Linked DNA regions of Flexivirga oryzae. The protein of the gene in region 1 interacts with the protein of each later gene in a pairwise test. Links are inferred from orthologs where the notes say so. Each region holds a gene or a part of one and is shown in the gene's direction. Other genes may lie near its edges.

Region 1 (9,057 bases):
TGAAACCGATTGGGGCGGCGGACCGTCAGGGTTGGGAAGGTCGCCGTAACACCGGCTATCGTGGCGGCCGATCGAAGGAACATGAGGGGATCCGCCAATGGCTCTGACCAACCACCGACTGACGCGCCCGATACTGACCGTCGCGACCATCAGCACCGTGTGTCTCGGGCTGGCTGCCTGCGGCGGCGGCAACGACTCGCCGACGGTCGCGGCTCCTCCGAGCACGAGCAACACCTCGACGGCCCCGACGACGTCGCAGACCAGCTCTTCGTCGTCGGCGCCGAGCACCCCGGCGTCCGAGACCAGCGGCTCGAGCTCGGCGGCGAGCGGCGACACGGTCGCCGCCCACTTCGAGCCGGGCCAGTGTTATGACGACACCGTCAACTGGCAGGTCACGCCCTGCAACCAGTCGCACAAGCTCGAGGTCACCGCGGTCGTGAAGACCACCAAGGACGCCGACGACATGGTCAAGCGTGGCGTGCTGCGGACCTGGACCTGCAACAACGCCATCGCGGCATACGTCGGCAGCCCCACCGCCGGCTTCTCCCGGATCCTGGGTCAGCCGGTGCCGTCGATCATCGACCCGAACTCCGACAAGGAGATCGTCTGCGCCGCCGCGGTGGCCAAGCCGGACGACTCCGGCTACGAGCAGATCACCTACAAGCTGAAGAACCGCATCAAGGACAAGGGCTACGTCGACTACCGCATCTGCACCAGCGATCGGCCGAGCAAGTCGGACTCACCCAAGATCGTGCCGTGCAGCGATCCGCACAAGGCGGAGACCATCGGCGGCTACGTGATCGGCAAGGCCGACGGCAAGTACCCGGGTGGCAAGGCCGTCGACCAGTCGGCCCTCAAGCACTGTGTGCCGCTGGCCAAGACCTACCTCGGCACGGTCCGCGGCGACGTCATCGCCGCCGCGAACAGCACCGGCGAGGCCGGCTGGGTGAAGGGGACGACGATGACCGCCTGCTTCGTCGAGGCGACCAAGGGCACCTTCCTCAAGCCGCTCAAGGGCATGAAGGACAAGCCGCTGTCCAAGTTCCAGTGATCGTGATGCGCGGGTTCCTCGGAGCGGGCTGCCTGGCGCTGGCGTGCGTCGGCCTCGTAGGGTGCGGCGGCGGCAGCGGGCCGGTCGCGGTCACCAGTGCGGCGACACAGGACACCGCACCCACGACGGGCACCGTCGCGACGAGTTCGAGCAGCTCACCGGCCCAGCAGTACGTGGTCGGCCAGTGCTATCGGGACGACGGCTGGCAGCTCACCCCGTGCACGCAGCCGCACGAGAAGGAGATCACGGCGGTCGTCGACACGACGAGGTATGCCGACGACATGGTCATGCGCGGCGTGCTGCGCACCTGGACCTGCAACAACGTGCTGCCCGGGTATGTCGGCAGCTCCACCGCCGGGTTCTCGCGGATCTTCGCCACGTCGGTGCCCACCGCCGACGTACCGGACTCGGACAAGCAGATCGTGTGCGCCGCGAGCGTGGACAAGCCGGACGATTCGGGCGCGCAAACCGTCTCGTACACCGTGCGCGACCGGATCAAGGACAAGGGTTACGTGCCCTATCGCTTGTGCACGAAGGAACGGCCGAGTACGACCACGTCCGACTCGCTGACCTTCATCTCGTGCAACGAGCCGCACCAGGCGGAGACCACCGGGGGATTCGTCCTCGGCTCCCCGGACGGCCGGTATCCCGGTCTGAAGACGGCCCAGAGCGATGCGACCAACGAGTGTCTGCCGCTCGACCGGACCTATCTCGGCGTCGAGCACACCACCCAGGTCACCGCCTACTCCAGCATCACCGGCAAGACCGGCTGGGAGCGCGGCACCACGCTTGTCGGGTGCTTCATCGAGTCGACCAAGGGCACCTTCGTCAAACCGCTGAAGGGCATGAAACACCAGCCACTGTCGAAGTTCCGGTAGGCGGGCGCGAAGATCTCTTCATGAGCGGGCCACGAGAAGGGACGACGGCGTGAGCGACGAGGTGTCGGCCAGTGGCGTCGGATCGCTGCCGGGCAGCGATGTGCGGGGTGCGACGCAGTCGGTGCGGGAGTTGTATGGCGAGGGCGGCGTCCCCTACCTCCCGGAGCTTCCCGCGCGGGGGCCGGGTGCGGACCTCGTCGGGCGCACGGCAGCGCAGCTGGTCGGCCTTGCCGTCGACCTGCAGCCGTCCGGCTGGCGGCTGACGGACGGGTCCGGCCGCGACGCGTCGCGCGCCCGGTCCTTCCTGCGCGAGGACCTGGACGTGCTCGCCGAGGTCTACGACGGTTACACCGGACCGCTCAAGGTCCAACTGTGCGGCCCGTGGACGCTGGCGGCGACCCTGGAGTTGCCGCGTGGCGGGCGAGTGGCGGGCGACCCCGGAGCGACCCGTGACATCGTCCAGTCGCTCGCGGACACCGCGGTCGAACTGTTGACGAGCGTGCAGCGTCTCGTGCCCGGCGCGAGCCTGGTGCAGCAGTGGGACGAGCCGGCGCTGCCGGCGGTGCTCGCCGGCCGGCTGCCGACTGCCTCCGGGTTCGGCCGGGTCCCGGCGACCGATCCGTCCGTCGTGCGTGACGGGCTCACCCACATCACCGAAGTCGTGGCGTCCCATGTCGATGCGCAGGTGCTGCACTGCTGTGCGGCGGACGTGCCGCTGCCGCTCATCCGCCAGGTGTCCGCGCTCGAGCCGTCACTCGATGTCGCGCTGGTCCGCACCGCGCAATGGGACGGTCTGGCGGAACTGGTCGAGTCGGGCCGGCGGATCTGGGCCGGGATCATCCCGACGAACTCGACCGCGCGCCACCCCCGGGACCACGTGGAGCCGTTCATCGAGCAGTGGCACCGGGTCGGGCTGGAAACCGCGCTGTTCGAGCGGCTGGTCGTGACACCCGCGTGCGGCTTGGCGGGCGCCGCACCCGCTGACGCCATACGCATCGGCCGGCTGACCGTCGACGCCGCACACATGTTGCGCGACGCAGTCGCCGAGTGACCCCCGCGGGCGCCGCGACGCCCGTACGTGGGTCGCCCCAGTGGGGATTCCGGTGCGGGTGGTGGCGTCCCGGGCGTGCGTAGGTCGCCCCAGTGGGGATTCCGGAACGGCTACGGCGTCCCGACCGTGCGTAGGTCGCCCCAGTGGGGACTGCGGTGCGGGTGGTGGCGTCCCGGCCGTGCGTAGGTCGCCCCAGTGGGGAGTCCGGTACGGGCTGGGGCCTCCCGGGTGTGCGTTGGTCGCCCCAGTGGGGATTCCGGTGCGGGTGGTGGCGTCCCGGGCATGCGTAGGTCGCCCCAGTGGGGACTTCCTCGCCGGACGCCCACCACCGCCACGAGGTATGGCGCTGTGCTGTCGCCGCCATACGGCAGGATGGCAGCCGTGACCGAGACCGACGGCATCCCGACAGACATCCGGCACGAGTGGACCGAGCTCGCCGACGAGGTGCGGGGGCACCAGTTCGCTTACCACGTGCGCGACGCGCCCACGGTCAGCGATGGCGAATACGACCGGCTGGTGCGCCGGCTCAACGAGATCGAGGACGCCCACCCCGCGTTGCGGACGCCGGACAGCCCGACCCAGCAGGTGGGCGGCGCGATCTTCAACACCGACTTCACCGCGGTCAAGCACGCCGAGCGGATGCTCAGCCTCGACAACGTCTTCAGCGCCGAGGAGCTGGCGGCCTGGGTCGCGCGCGTGCAGCGGGAGGCCGGCGACCAGTCCTTGCACTTCCTGTGCGAGCTGAAGATCGACGGCCTGGCGATCAACCTCACGTACGAGAACGGCCGGCTGGTGCGCGGTGTGACCCGCGGCGACGGCACCACGGGGGAGGACGTGACCTCCAATGTCCGCACGGTCCAAGGCATTCCGCACAAGCTGACCGGGGAGGACGTGCCCGAGCTGGTCGAGGTGCGCGGCGAGATCTTCATGAGCATGTCGGACTTCGAGCAGCTCAACGCCTCCCTGGTCGAGGCCGGCAAACCACCGTTCGCCAACCCGCGCAACACCGCCGCCGGTTCACTGCGGCAGAAGGACCCGCGGGTGACCGCGAGTCGCGCGCTGCGGATGCTGGTGCACGGCATCGGCGCGCGTCGTGGGCTGGACATCCAGCGTCAGTCGCAGGCCTACGAGCTGCTGCACGCGTGGGGGCTGCCGACGTCCACGCACTACAAGGTGGTGCGCGCCCCCGAGCAGGTGCAGGAGTATGTCGAATGGGCCGGAGCCAACCGGCACTCGGTGGAGCACGAGCTGGACGGCGTCGTCGTCAAGGTCGACGAGGTGCCGGTGCAGCGTGCCCTCGGTGCGACGTCGCGCGCCCCGCGCTGGGCGATCGCGTACAAGTACCCGCCGGAGGAGGTCAACACCAAGCTGCTCGACATTGAGGTCAACGTCGGGCGCACCGGGCGGGTCACCCCGTTCGGGGTGATGGAGCCCGTCGTGGTCGCCGGATCCACGGTCGCGAACGCCACGCTGCACAACGCATCCGAGGTGAAGCGCAAGGGTGTCCTGATCGGCGACACCGTGGTGCTGCGCAAGGCCGGTGACGTCATACCCGAGATCCTCGGGCCGGTCGTCGACCTGCGCGACGGCAGCGAGCGGGAGTTCGAGATGCCGACGCACTGCCCGTCGTGCGGCACGCTGCTGGCCTACGAGAAGGACGGTGACAAGGACATCCGCTGTCCCAACTCGCGTAGTTGCCCGTCGCAACTGCGTGAGCGACTCTTCGGACTGGCCGGTCGTGGCGCGTTCGACATCGAGGCGCTCGGTTGGGAGGGCGCGGTGGCCCTGCTCGAGTCGGGTGTGCTGACCGACGAGTCCACCCTCTTCGGGCTGACCCGCGAGCGGCTGATCACGGTGCCGCTCTACACCCGCGCGGCGAAGAAGACCGACCCGGAGGACGTCGTTGTCGACGGAAAGGTGTTGTCCGCCAACGGAGTTCGTCTTCTCGACAATCTCGCCAAGGCCAAGGAGCAGCCGCTCTGGCGGGTGATCGTGGGGCTGTCGATCCGGCACGTCGGCCCGACCGCCGCACGGGCGCTCGCGACCGAGTTCGGTTCGATCGAGGCGATCCGGGCGGCATCCGTCGAGGACCTGGCGGCCGCGGACGGCGTCGGCGGCGTGATCGCGCAGGCCGTCACCGACTGGTTCACCGTCGACTGGCACCGTGAGATCGTCGAGCAGTGGGCCGCCGACGGGGTCCGGATGGCCGACGAGCGTGACGAGTCGATCCCGCAGACGTTGACCGGTCTGACGGTCGTCGTGACCGGCTCGCTGGAGCGCTTCACGCGCGACTCGGCCAAGGAGGAGATCATCGCGCACGGCGGCAAGGCGGCGGGCTCGGTCTCCAAGAAGACCTCGTATGTCGTGCTCGGCGCCAACGCCGGCTCCAAGGCCGACAAGGCGGAGCAGCTCGGCGTCCCCACCCTCGACGAGGAGGGTTTCGAGGCGCTGCTGGCGAACGGGCCGGAGCAGTCTGATCCTGAACCGCCGCCCGCGGACTCCCTCGAGCTGCCTGCGCGGTAGCAGCATCGCAGCTAGGGTCGTCCGGCATGGACATGCTGAAGGATGATCAGATCGTCAGGGCTCAGCTGGCCGACTGGCGCAAGCTGGCACAGGGGTTGCACGCCCGGTACCTCGTTGCGGACTTCGGCACCGGCGCACGATTCGTCAGCACCGTGGGGGAAGCGGGTGACGCCGTCGGGCACCACCCGAGGGTGACGATCGGCGACGGGTATGTCGACCTCCGGCTCGTCAGCCCTGACGCGATCTACCGCACCGACGACGGCACCGAACTCGTCGTCGAATGGGTCACCCAGCAGGACGTCGACCTCGCCAGGCGGATCAGTGGGATCGCTGCCGAGCACGGGCTCGACGCGGACCCGGCCTCGGTGAGTGTCATGGAGCTCGGCCTCGACACCCAGCACTCGGAGACCATCGCCCCGGTCTGGGCGGCGCTGCTCACCGGGGACCCCGAGTCCCAGGGTTATGGCTCACCCAGCGACGAGATCCGCGACGCCCGGGGCCGCGTTCCCAACCTCTGGTTCGGCGACGGCGAGGACTCGGCCCAGCGGTTCCACGTCGAGGTCTACGTCGCACCGGAGGCGGCCGAGCAACGGATCGCCGCAGCGGTCGCCGCGGGTGCGACCGTCGTCGACGACAGTGAGTCCCCGTCGCTCACCGTGCTCGCCGACCAGGACGGCAACAGGGGCGTCCTCTGCGTCGCCCTGTCTCCCGACGAGGCCGAGTAGCGACCGAGGAACCCTGCGGATCGAGTAGCGACCGAGGAACGAGGTCGCGTATCGAGATCGCGAAGCGGCAATAACGACAAGGAGTTTCACAGATGCCCGAAGAGGTTCCGCTGGACGTCGTGCTGGTGCACGTCGACCGTGCCCTGACCGGTATGGCGGCCACGCTGCGCGAGCTGGGTGACGACCTCGCCAACGCCGAGACGGGGCTGCCGGGAGGCAACACGGCATACCAGATCGTGCGGCACTGCTGCGGGGTCTTGGAGTTCTGGGGCGGTCAGGTGCTGGCCGATCGGGAGATCACGCGTGACCGTCCCGCCGAGTTCACCTCGTCCGGCTCCGTCGACGAGCTCATCCTGCTGCTGGAACGCCAGCGGGACGCCTTCACACAGGACCTCGCCGGGTTCGACGGTTCGGCGCCGCCACGCGGCCCGTTGCGTGAGCGGGACCTGGACCGGGACGAGGTGCGCACCCAGGGCGGTGTCCTGATCCACGTCTACGAGGAACTGTCCCAGCACCGCGGCCATCTGGACATCACCGCCGACATCGTGCGGGCTCGGTGACCGCCACTGGCGGGCGCCCGGTCTGCCTGCCACACTCGCCTTGTGTCTGGGTTGTGGCGGTCGTGGTTGCCCGGGCGAAAGCATGGAGCCGCCCGTGGTGTCGGCGTCTTCGGGCCATCCAGTGATGTCGACCCGGCTCAGCTCGTTGAACTGCTGGGTGAGTGCAAGGCGCTGCGCGGATGGGCAAGGGAGCACGACGTCGTCCTGGACGACACTCCCGGCAGCCTGCTCGGGCTGGATCAGCAACTCGACGCATGGAGCGCTGAGCCCGGGATCGGGCCGCGCCTGGGCAACGAGGTCGGCTGTTACCTCGGAACCGTGATCGTCAAGAACATCCCCGGTTCGGCATGGCGAGCGTGGCCGAACGGGCATCCTGTCGTACACCTGCGATCCGGCCGTGACCTCGACGTCATCGCCGAGGCTGCGCATCGAATGCGGTCGCGGCGCAGGAGCCTCAGCGAGATGTACAACGACGTGCGATAGACCGGGCTCGTAGAGTTGCGCAGGTGGATGGGCTGACTCTGCGCGAACGCGTGGTGACCCAACTGCTCACCGCGCTGCAAGCGGTCCGGCCGGACGAGCCGGCGTTGATCGCGATCGATGGTTTCGATGGCGTGGGCAAGACATATCTGGCCCAGGAACTCGCTGCTCTGGCGGATGCCGCGACCCGCCCCATCCTCAACGTGAGCATCGACGGGTTCCACCGACCGAAGGCTGAGCGCGTGGCCGCTGGCCTGGGGGCGGAGGGTTTCTACCGCGGTTCCTACCGGTACGACGTGTTCCGCGCGCTCGTGGTGGACGCTGCGCGGGCCCGACAGCCGATCACTCCGGCAGTCTGGGATGTGGACGCCGATGAAGCGGTCGACGTTGCGACGGTCGACGTCTCCTCGGACGTAATCGTCCTGGTGGACGGCATCTTCCTACAACGTCCCGAGCTCGCGGATGTGTGGGACGCCACGGTCTGGGTCGACGCACCACTCGAGATCACCGTGCCCCGGGGCAACGCGCGCTTCCCAGGAACCCATGACCCTGACCCGGAGGCGCCGGTCAACCAACGGTATGTCGGGGGCCAGCGGCTCTACCTCGCCGAGGCGGACCCGCGTTCACACAGCACGTGGGTGTTCGACAACACCGACCTCGAGCGGCCCACGCTGCGCAACCGGGCGGTGGAGGACGACCGGCATCCACATCGCCGACAGGCCCAGCAATGACCGAAAGGCTCAGAACGAGGACCCCAGCAGGGGCGCTATTACTGGGCCGGTCGGCGTTTTGTGGGCCTGTCGGTCAGCGGTGGTCCGATGCGGAGATCGAGACCTATCTGGACATCGACGACGGCAGGCTCGAAACGGGGCATGCCCGGCGGCGCGGTGAGGTGAGTCGCGGGGCGTCATACCCGCGAGAGAGCACTTGTCGTCGTTTCGAGGGTGCTGAAACGGCAACAAGTGCTCTCTCGACCAGTTGCGCGGGTCCAGCGTCGGATCAGGCGTGCTCGGTCGGCTGCTGCGCAGCCGTGAACGCCTGGTATGCCGCGAGAATGATGTCCACGCACTGGTCCAGCTCCAGCCGCGGGGTGTTGAGCTGCAGGTGGTAGAGCGCCGGGTCGTCGATGTCCCGTCCGTAGAGGTGCTGGACGTATTTCGCCCGGGCCGCGTCCACCTTCGGGAGGTTCTCCTCGGCGGCCTCCGCGCCGACGACGCCGAACTTCACCGCGGCCTGGATCCGCTCCTCGGGGGCGCCATACAGACGGATCCGCAGGACGTCGGTGCGACTCTGCATCGCGGCAGCCCCACCGCGGCCGAGGATGACGGCCCCCTTCGCCAGCGCTTCGCACATGATGCGGTTGGCGTCCGCGCGGAACTCCTGTGCCGCGGCGCCGTCGGCAGCGGCGATCGCGGCGCCACCGGCAATGGTGTCGGCGAGCGGCGCGAGGTTGCGGAAGAAGCGGTCGGCAAAGCTCAGTTTGCGTTCGCCCTCCTGTGCTTCGTCGAGGGACACCTGCAGATCCTGGGCGATCTGGGCGCTGATGGCCCGGTCGAGCATGGCGAAACCGAGGCGTTCGGCGACTCGCGGGGCGACCACACCACCCCCGGCGCCGTAGGCGGACGAAATGGTGATCCCTGGCATGACAGCCTCCTCGGAGAGCGACTTCGGAGAAACTTTGGTCTGCTATCAAGTTGTATCACTGTGCTGTGACCAGTGTGGCGTCCGAACCTAGCGGGCCGCAGGGTCCGGCCGGGCGCACCGTGCCGATGAACGCGAAATAGACTCG
Region 2 (9,493 bases), 230 kb from region 1 along the record:
GACGGGTTCGACCGCTACGCGGTCTACTACCCGGTCAGCGGTGCGCTCGCCGACACGGGGGCGAGCCGGCCCGGTGGCGTCGACCGGCTGATCGGCGCCAACCGGGCCCGGCTGCTCGGCGGGCTCGACGTGCCGCAGACGACCTCGGGGCTGGCGGCGACGAGCGGGCTGCCGGTCGGCGCGGTGGGCAACCACCTGCGGGTGCTGCTCGACGCCGGGCTGGTGGCGAAGCGCAGGTCGGGCCGGGAGGTCCTGTACTGGCGCACCGCGCTGGGGGACGAACTGCTCGCCGCGTCCCGCTGACGGGTCACTCGGATCCGGTCGCGGGGTGAGTCTGACGGTCCGTTTCACCGTTGACGGCCGAATTCGGCCGTCAACCGTGAATCCGACCGTCGGGGTCGCCGTCGGATCTACCTGAGGACCACCGTGCTGGAGCCGTTCAGGAAGACCCGGTGCTCCGCGTGCCAGGTGACCGCCCGGGCCAGCACCTGCGCCTCGACGTCGCGGCCGGCGACGACCATGTCGGCGGGGGAGTAGCCGTGGTCGATCCGCTCGACGTCCTGCTCGATGATCGGCCCCTCGTCCAGGTCCGCGGTCACGTAGTGCGCGGTCGCCCCGATCAGCTTCACCCCGCGCTGGTGCGCCTGGTGATAGGGGCGGGCACCGCGGAAGCTGGGCAGGAACGAGTGGTGGATGTTGATCGCGCGCCCCGCCAGACGCTCGCACAGGTCCGCCGACAGCACCTGCATGTAGCGGGCGAGCACCACCAGGTCGGCGCCGGTCTGGTCGATCAGGTCGAGCAGCCGGGCCTCGGCGGCGTCCTTCGTCCCGCTGGTGACCGGGATGTGGTGGAACGGGACGTCCTGACCCGACACCAGCTTCTGGAACTTCAGGTGGTTGGAGCCGACGGCCACGATGTCGATCGGCAGTGCGCCGACCTGCTGCCGGTAGAGCAGGTCGTTGAGGCAGTGCCCCAGCTTGGACACCAGCACCAGCGCCCGGGTGCGCTGGCCGGCGGGGAACAGGCCCCACGTCATACCGAACCGGTCGGCGACCGGGGCGAGTGACGCACGCAGCGTGTCCTCCTCGACCGGCCCGTGCACGCGGGCCCGGATGAAGAACCGGCCGGTCTGGGCGTCACCGAACTGCTGACACTCGTCGATGTTCGCGTCGTGCCGGACGATCTCGGCGCTGATCGCCGCGATGATGCCCGGCCGGTCGTCGCAGGACGCGGTGAAGACGTAGGACTGCGGCTCCCTCGGGTGGGGATTTGTCATGGCGGCACTTTACGGTGAGGGGTATGACGGACGTCCCGCCCCTGGTGCTGATCAGCGGCCCGGAGCAGATCCTGGCCGAGCGTGCCGCGACCAGCACCATCGCGCTGTTGCGCGAGAGCGACCCCGACGCGGAGCTGATCCGGCTGGAGGCGGCGAGCTACGAGAGCGGCGAGTTGCAACTGCACGCCAGCCCGAGCCTGTTCGGCGGCAGCAAGATCGTGCTGGTCCGCGACCTGGACGAGGCGCGGGAGGAGCTGGTCGCCGACGTGGTCGACGTCGTCGGCGCCGGTCTGGACGGCGCGACGCTGATCGTGCAGCACAAGGGCGGCGTGCGGGGCAAGAAGGCGCTGGACGCGCTGAAGAAGAACGGTGCCCGCGTCATCGACGCCCCGGCGATCAAGAGCGACCGGGACAAGTCGGCGTTCGTGACCAATGAGTTCCGCAGCGCCGGCCGCAAGATCGCGCCCGACGCCGTGCGGGCGCTGCTGGAGGCGGTCGGCAAGGACCTGCGCGAGCTCGCCTCGGCGTGCAAGCAACTGGTCGACGACACCGAGGGCATGATCACCGCCGACGTGGTGCAGCGCTACCACGGCGGCAAGGTGGAGGCCACCGGGTTCCGGGTCGCCGACGCCGCGATCGCCGGCAACCTGCCCGAGGCGCTCCGGCTGGCCCGGCACGCGCTCGCGTCCGGCCTGGACCCGGTGCCGATCGTGGCGGTGCTGGCCAGCCAGCTGCGGCAGATCGCGCGAGTGGCCACCGCCGGGCGTGGCGGGTCGGGGCAGCTGGCCAAACAGCTGGGTATGGCGCCCTGGCAGGTCGACCGGGCGCGGCGTGACGCGAAGGGCTGGGACGGGGAGCGCCTGGGTCGCGCCATACAGGCAGTGGCGGCAGCCGACTTCGACGTCAAGGGCGGCGGCCGGGACCCGGTCTACGCCCTCGAGCGCGCCATCATGACCATCACCGCCGAGCGCAACGGGTAGCGACCGCCGATTTGGGCGGAATGACGCGCCGCTGGTAACTTTGGATCCTGCGTGCGCGCTCTGGTCGTGCGCGCATGCGAAGCACCATCACGCAGACGGCATCGCCCGAGTGTCCCCACGCTCCATCCGCCGGTTGCGTGCGTCAACCCTCATTGACATCAGACCTATAGACTCGACCAAGGAAGTAACACGTGGCAAACATCAAGTCGCAGATGAAGCGGATCAAGACCAACGCGATCCGCACTGAGCGCAACAAGGCCTACAAGTCCGAGCTCCGCACCTGGATCCGGCACACCCGCGAGGCCGTTGCGGCCGGCGACAAGGCCAAGGCCACCGAGTTCCTCGCGACCGCGTCCAAGAAGCTGGACAAGGCCGTGAGCAAGGGCGTCATCCACAAGAACCAGGCCGCCAACAAGAAGTCGGCGCTGGCGAAGGCCGTGAACGGTCTCGACGCCTGAGTCTCGGCACTCAACGCACAAGGTCCGGCACCCGCCCATGCGGCGGTGCCGGACCTTTGTCGTTGCCCCGGCGCCGTGCGGTAACCTGTGCGTCGTGCGGCAGTTGCTTCTTCTTGGCCGGCCGCGTTGACGCCAGGCGGACTTCGACGCGGCTGACCCCTCCCTGCGACGAGGGGTCTTTTCATGTGGCGGGTCCGACGCGCACCACTTGCTCACTTTGCACGCAAAGGACGACGAGAAATGAACGACGAGCAGCCCGCGCACCGCTATTCGGCGGCCCTGGCGAACGACATCGAGCGCGCCTGGCAGGACCGCTGGGAGGAGCAGGGCGTCTTCCACGCGCCGAACCCGGCCGGACCCTGGGCCGACCCGGAGGCGATCGGCGGCCGGCCGAAGTTCTTCCTGCAGGACATGTTTCCCTACCCGAGCGGGGCCGGCCTGCACGTCGGTCACCCGCTGGGCTTCATCGCGACCGACGTCTACGCCCGCTACCGGCGGATGTCCGGGAACAACGTGCTCTACACGATGGGCTTCGACGCGTTCGGCCTGCCGGCCGAGCAGTATGCCGTGCAGACCGGACAGCACCCGCGCAAGACCACCGAGGACAACATCCAGACCTACACCCGGCAGCTGCGGCAGCTGGGCCTGTCGCACGACAAGCGCCGGGCGTTCGCGACGATCGACCCGGAGTTCTACAAGTGGACCCAGTGGATCTTCCTGCAGATCTACAACGCCTGGTATGACGAGCGTGCCGGCAAGGCCCGCCCGATCGCGGAGCTGGTCGCCGGCTTCGAGTCCGGCGACGTGGCGACCCCGGACGGCCGGCCGTGGGCGCAGCTGACCGAGGACGAGCGCCGCGACGCGGTCGACAACCGCCGGCTGGCGTACAAGAAGGAAGTGCCGGTCAACTGGGCGCCTGGCCTGGGCACCGTCGTGGCCAACGAGGAGGTCACCAACGAGGGCCTGACCGAGCGTGGCGACATGCCGGTCTTCCAGCGCAACCTGCCGCAGTGGATGATGCGGATCACCGCCTACTCCGACCGGCTGATCGACGACCTGGACCGGCTGGACTGGCCGGAGTCGATCAAGTCGATGCAGCGCAACTGGATCGGTCGCTCGCAGGGCGCCGCGGTGCAGTTCCCCGTCGAGGGCGCCGACGAGCGGATCGAGGTCTTCACCACGCGGCCGGACACCATCTTCGGCACCACCTTCATGGTGCTGGCCCCGGAGCATCCGCTGGTCGACGCGCTGGCCGCCGAGGCGTGGCCGGAGGGCACCGAGGCCGCGTGGACCGGAGGTGCGGCGAACCCGCGTGAGGCCGTGGCGTCATACCGGCTGGCAGCGTCGCGCAAGTCGGAGCTGGAGCGGCAGACCGAGGACGCCAAGGCCAAGACCGGTGTCTTCACGGGTGCGTTCGCGACCAATCCGGTTTCCGGACAACGCATCCCGGTCTTCATCGCCGACTACGTGCTGATGGGTTACGGCACCGGCGCAGTCATGGCGGTCCCCGGAGAGGACCCGCGCGACTGGGACTTCGCCAAGAAGTACGACCTGCCCTACATCCGCACCGTGCAACCGTCCGAGGAGCACGACGAGGACACGGCATACACCGGCGCCGGCGCCAAGATCAACTCGTCGAACGACTCGATCTCGTTGGACGGCAAGGAGATCGACGAGGCCAAGCAGATCGTCATCGACTACTTGGAGCAGCGTGGTGCCGGCCGCGGCACCGTCACCTACAAGCTGCGTGACTGGCTGTTCAGCCGGCAGCGGTACTGGGGCGAGCCGTTCCCGATCGTGTATGACGAGAACGGCGTCGCGCACGCGCTGCCGGAGTCGATGCTGCCGGTCGAGCTGCCCGAGGTCGCGGACTACTCGCCGAAGACCTACGAGCCGGACGACGCCGAGTCGATGCCGGAGTCGCCGCTGGACCGCGCCGAGGACTGGGTCGAGGTCGAGCTGGACCTGGGTGACGGCCCGCGCAAGTACCGCCGCGAGACCAACACCATGCCCAACTGGGCGGGTTCGTGCTGGTACGAGATCCGCTACACCGACCCGGCGAACACGCAGCGATTCGTGGACGCCGAGTGCGAGCGCTACTGGATGGGCCCGAACTCCACACCGGGCGACACCGGTGGCGTCGACCTGTATGTCGGTGGCGTCGAACACGCGGTGCTGCACCTGCTCTACTCACGCTTCTGGCACAAGGTGCTGTTCGACCTGGGCTACGTCAGCTCCGAGGAGCCGTTCCGCAGGCTGTTCAACCAGGGGTACGTGCAGGCCTTCGCCTATCGCGACCACCGCGGCCAGCCGGTGCCCGCCGCCGAGGTCGAGGAGCACGGTGACGGTGAGTCGATGACCTTCACCTGGCGGGGGCAGCCGGTCTCGCGCGAGTTCGGCAAGATGGGCAAGTCGCTGAAGAACGTCGTCACGCCCGACGAGATGTGCGCGACGTTCGGTGCGGACACCTTCCGGGTCTACGAGATGTCCATGGGTCCGTTGGACCAGTCCCGCGTCTGGGAGACCCGGGCCGCCGTCGGCGCCCAGCGCTTCCTGCAACGCCTGTGGCGCAACGTGATCGACGAGGACACCGGTGAGGTGCGGGTAAGCGACGCCGAGCCGTCGCCGGAGCTGAGCCGGGCGCTGGCCAAAGCCGCCGACGGCGTCGCCAAGGACTACGACTCGCTGCAGTTCAACACCGCGATCGCCAAGCTGATCGAGTTGAACAACGCGCTGACCAAGGAGTCCGCGGGCGCCGGCTCACCGCGTGCGGTCGTCGAACAACTGGTGCTGATGACCGCGCCGGTCGCGCCGCACATCGCCGAGGAGCTGTGGTCGCGGCTGGGCCACGAGTCGTCGCTGGCGTTCGAGGCGTTCCCCGCCGCGGACCCGGCGCTGCTGGTCGACGAGGCCGTCACCTGCGTCGTGCAGGTGCAGGGCAAGGTCCGCGACCGGCTGCAGGTGCCGCCGGACATCGCCGACGACGAGCTGGAGGCACTGGCACGCCAGAGCGAGAAGATCCGGAACGCGGTGGGGGACAAGCAGATCCGTAAGGTGATCGTGCGGGCCCCGAAACTCGTGAACCTGGTGGTCGGATAATTTCCATGTCCACCCCACAAAGTTCTCCGCTCCTTGCACCCCACGAAGTTTCTCCTCCGCTGCGCTCCTCCGAATACTTCGTGGGGACCCCGCAGAGTCGCTCCGATACTTTGCGGGGGCCCCGGAAATGAGCGTCGCGGTGGTGACGGATTCGACGGCATATCTGCCGCCGGAGATCGCCGCCACCCACGGCATCTCGGTGGTGCCGATGCGTCTCGCCATCGGTGGGGTGTCGTATGACGAAGGGCGCGGTGTCTCCGCGGAGGAGGTCGCCGACGCCTTGCGCGACTTCGTCCCGGTGTCGACGTCGCGGCCGTCACCGGCGGTCTTCGCCGACCTGTACGCCTCGCTCGCCGAGGCCGGGCACGACGCCATCGTCTCGATCCACGTGTCCTCGCAGATGTCGGCGACCCTGTCGTCCGCCCAGCTCGCGGCACGTGAAACACAGATCCCGGTCGAGCTGATCGACAGCGAAACCATCGGCATGGCAATGGGTTTCGGAGTCATTGCGGCCGCCGAGACCGCCGCAGCGGGCGGAGACGCGGCGCAGGTGGCGGAGGCGGCGCGGCGTCATACGAGCTCGTCGACCACGGTCTTCTACGTCGACACGCTGGAGCACCTGCGGCGCGGTGGCCGGATCGGCCGGGCGTCGGCGATGATGGGTTCGGCGCTCGCGATCAAACCGCTGCTGACCGTGCGGGACGGGCACATCGAGCCGTTGGAGCGGGTGCGCACCACCAGCAAGGCATTGGCTCGGCTCGCCCAGCTCGCCGTGGACGCGGTGGACGAGATGCACGGGGCGCACGAACTGGACGGTGTCGACGTGGCGGTGCACCACCTGGACTCCCGGGACCGGGCCGAGAAGCTGCTGGAGGAGCTGGCCGACAAACTGCCCGAGGCGCGCCGGATGCTGCTGGTCGAGCTCGGTGCCGCGGTGGGTGCGCATGTCGGTCCCGGGACGCTGGCGGTGGCGATCACGCCGCGTCTGCGCGGGCGTAGCCGCATCGTCGGTTCCTTCGACTGAGGCTCGCTCACCCGAACGCCGCTGTTCGTCCACATCCCTCGCGTTGTCCACAGGCGGGTATGCCGGCCCTGCACGAACCCGCCTGCCGCGCTTAACGTTCCGCGTATGGCAGGCTCACGTGGGGAGGCAGGGACACCCGACCGGCTGGCCGCGGTGCTCGAGGAGCTCGAGGCGGTGCGGCGTGCTCCGGGCTGGGTGCCGACCGAGGACTCCGTGCTCGACGAGCCGCGCTCGAGGGTGGCCGACCTACCGCGTCGGGTCGCCGCCACCCGGCGCTCCGAGCGGGATAGCGGGACGCGCCGGGAGGCACGGCACGCGGCGTCCGGCCGGCACGAGGAGTTGCGGCCGCGCGAGCCGCTGCTGCGCCCGCCCGAGCCGTTGCTCGGTGCGCAGGTCGCGCCCAGCCGGCTGGCGGTGATCGGCGCCGTCATCCTCGTGCTCGTTGCCGCACTGGTCTTTGGCGGGCGTGTCCTGTGGGCGCGTGCCGCGGCGCAGCCCCACCCGGTGTCACCGTCAGCAGCGAGTACGTTGGTGGCGCCGCAGAGCGTCGCGGGCACTCCTGCAGCAGCCGCGCGCCAGGGGTTCGGGGCGGCGTCGTCCAGCGTGCCCGCGTCGCCGACGACGCTCGTGGTGCAGGTGGTCGGACAGGTGCGCCGTCCCGGTGTGGTGCACGTCGACGCGGGGTCGCGGGTCCAGGACGCGGTGTCGGCCGCCGGTGGGGCGCTGCCAGGGGCCGACCTCGCAGCGATCAACCTGGCCAGGGTCGTCGCCGACGGAGAGCAGATCGTCGTGCCCAAACCGGGCGAACATCCGACCACCGCGCCGGCGGCAGCGGCCGGTGCAGCGGGATCCGCCGGGTCCGTGGCCACGACCTCCGCGGCCGTGGTCGACCTCAACGCCGCCGACGAACAGACCTTGGAGACCTTGCCGGGGGTCGGCCCGGTCACGGCGCAGCACATCCTGCAATGGCGCACCGAGAACGGCCGGTTCAGCAGCGTCGACGAGTTGGCAGAGGTGAGCGGCATCGGTGACAAGACGCTCGCCCAGTTGCGCCCGCTGGTCAGTGTCGGCTGAGCGCCGGTGGATCTGCGGCTGTTCACGGCGGCCGCCGTGGCGTGGCCGGTCACGCTCGTCGCGTTGCGGCTGCGTGCCGGCTGGTGCTGGACGATCGCCGCTGTCGGACTGGTGGCGGCGCTGGTGCTCGTGCTCGGTCCGGTGCGGTCGCGGTGGCGCCGGCGCGCTGACGCCGACCCGGACCTCGACCCGGACCGGCGCGTCCGGGTCCTGGATACCTGCGCCCTTGCCGGGGCGGCGGTCGCCCTCGCCTCGGCGGCAACTGCGGGCCACCTGATGGTGCGGCGGGCCGGCCCGGTCGACCAGCTCGCGGCGAAGCACGCGATCGTCCGGGTCGAGGCGGTGCTGAGCACCGATCCACGGGTCGTGGGCGCCGGTCTGACCGGCCACCGGAGCCTGGTGATCACCAAGGTGTCGGTCCGCCAGGTCATCGGCCGGGGCATGCGCAGCACGCCGCGCACCCCGGTGCTGGTGCTCGCCGACGAGGACTGGCTGGCCCTGCGCTGGCACCAGCGCGTTGCCTTCACCGGGCGGCTGCAACCGGCCGAGCCGGGCGACGACGTCGAGGCGGTGCTGACGGTGCGTGGGCCGCCGCGGCTGATCGGCGGCGCCGGACCGCTCTTCGACGGCGTCGAGGTGTTCCGCCGCGACACCCGCGTCGCCACTGACGGCCTGCCCGCGGATGCGCGCGGGCTCGTGCCCGCCCTGGTGATGGGCGACACCTCCCGGCTGCCGCCGGATCTCAACGACGACATGCGCGCCACCGGTATGACCCACCTCAACGCGGTCAGCGGCTCCAACGTGACGCTCGTGCTGATGTCGGCGATGTGGTTCGCCGGTTGGCTGCATCTGCGGGGCCGCTGGCGGCTGGTTGCTGCCGCCGTCGTGCTCGGTCTGTTCGTCCTGCTGTGCCGGCCGGAGCCGTCGGTGATCCGGGCCGCGGTCATGGGCCTCATCGGGCTGGTGGGCATGTCGGCCTCCCGGCGCGCGGCGGGTTCGCCGGTGCTGGCCGCCGCGGTCCTGGCGCTGCTGGCGATCGACCCGTGGCTGGCCGCCTCCTACGGTTTCGCTCTGTCCACCCTCGCCACCGCCGGGCTGCTCTTCTTCGCCCGGCCGTGGGCTGACCGGATCGCCCGCTGGCTACCCCGGCGGCTGAGCCCGCTGGCCGAGGCAGTCGCCATACCGATGGCCGCGCAGGCCATGTGCGCGCCGGTCATCGTGCTGCTGCAGGGCTCGGTCAGCCTGATCGGCATACCGGCGAACGTGCTGGCAGCACCCCTGGTGGCACCCGCGACGATGTGCGGTGTCGCAACCGTGCTCGTCGCCCCGGTGAGCACGGCGCTCGCCCGTGTGCCCGCCTGGCTCGCGGCGATCCCCACCGAGGGGATCGCCTGGATCGCGCACACCTGCGCACGTGTACCGATGGGCACGTTGCCCTGGCCGGACGGTGCTGCCGGTGCGCTGCTGCTCGCGGTGCTGACCCTGCTCGCACTGTTCACGGGGGTGTGGCTGCTGCGGCACCTGTGGGTCCGTCCCTACCTCGCGGGTGCCGGGGCCGTGCTCGCAGCGGCCGCCTGGGCG

Evidence for each region.
Region 2: the proteins of ligA (region 1) and leuS interact in binary tests that used the Escherichia coli proteins (3 or more experiments, as listed by UniProt). The link is inferred for Flexivirga oryzae from one-to-one orthologs.

Annotation. Positions count from the first base shown.
Region 1 is NZ_JACHVQ010000001.1:328,440-337,496, forward strand. Bases 2,989-5,927 are described here. They hold ligA (NAD-dependent DNA ligase LigA), read left to right. Parts: upstream 2,989-3,352; coding sequence 3,353-5,503; downstream 5,504-5,927. Other genes in these bases: FHU39_RS01540 (4a-hydroxytetrahydrobiopterin dehydratase), read left to right, coding at 5,530-5,927. In the rest of the region: tRNA 2-thiouridine(34) synthase MnmA, read left to right, coding at 1-3; FHU39_RS01520 (septum formation family protein), read left to right, coding at 98-1,051; FHU39_RS01525 (septum formation family protein), read left to right, coding at 1,057-1,929; FHU39_RS01530 (uroporphyrinogen decarboxylase/cobalamine-independent methonine synthase family protein), read left to right, coding at 1,979-2,980; more of FHU39_RS01540, read left to right, coding at 5,928-6,228; FHU39_RS01545 (mycothiol transferase), read left to right, coding at 6,321-6,788; FHU39_RS01550 (DUF6278 family protein), read left to right, coding at 6,831-7,271; FHU39_RS01555 (nucleoside/nucleotide kinase family protein), read left to right, coding at 7,295-7,999; FHU39_RS01560 (cytidylate kinase-like family protein), read right to left, coding at 8,268-8,912. UniProt on the Escherichia coli protein: DNA ligase that catalyzes the formation of phosphodiester linkages between 5'-phosphoryl and 3'-hydroxyl groups in double-stranded DNA using NAD as a coenzyme and as the energy source for the reaction.
Region 2 is NZ_JACHVQ010000001.1:561,804-571,296, forward strand. The notes cover bases 2,640-6,014. They hold leuS (leucine--tRNA ligase), read left to right. Parts: upstream 2,640-2,955; coding sequence 2,956-5,814; downstream 5,815-6,014. Other genes in these bases: rpsT (30S ribosomal protein S20), read left to right, coding at 2,640-2,715; FHU39_RS02660 (DegV family protein), read left to right, coding at 5,957-6,014. Outside these bases: FHU39_RS02635 (ArsR/SmtB family transcription factor), read left to right, coding at 1-303; purU (formyltetrahydrofolate deformylase), read right to left, coding at 411-1,277; holA (DNA polymerase III subunit delta), read left to right, coding at 1,301-2,257; more of rpsT, read left to right, coding at 2,449-2,639; more of FHU39_RS02660, read left to right, coding at 6,015-6,838; FHU39_RS02665 (helix-hairpin-helix domain-containing protein), read left to right, coding at 6,944-7,912; FHU39_RS02670 (ComEC/Rec2 family competence protein), read left to right, coding at 7,919-9,493.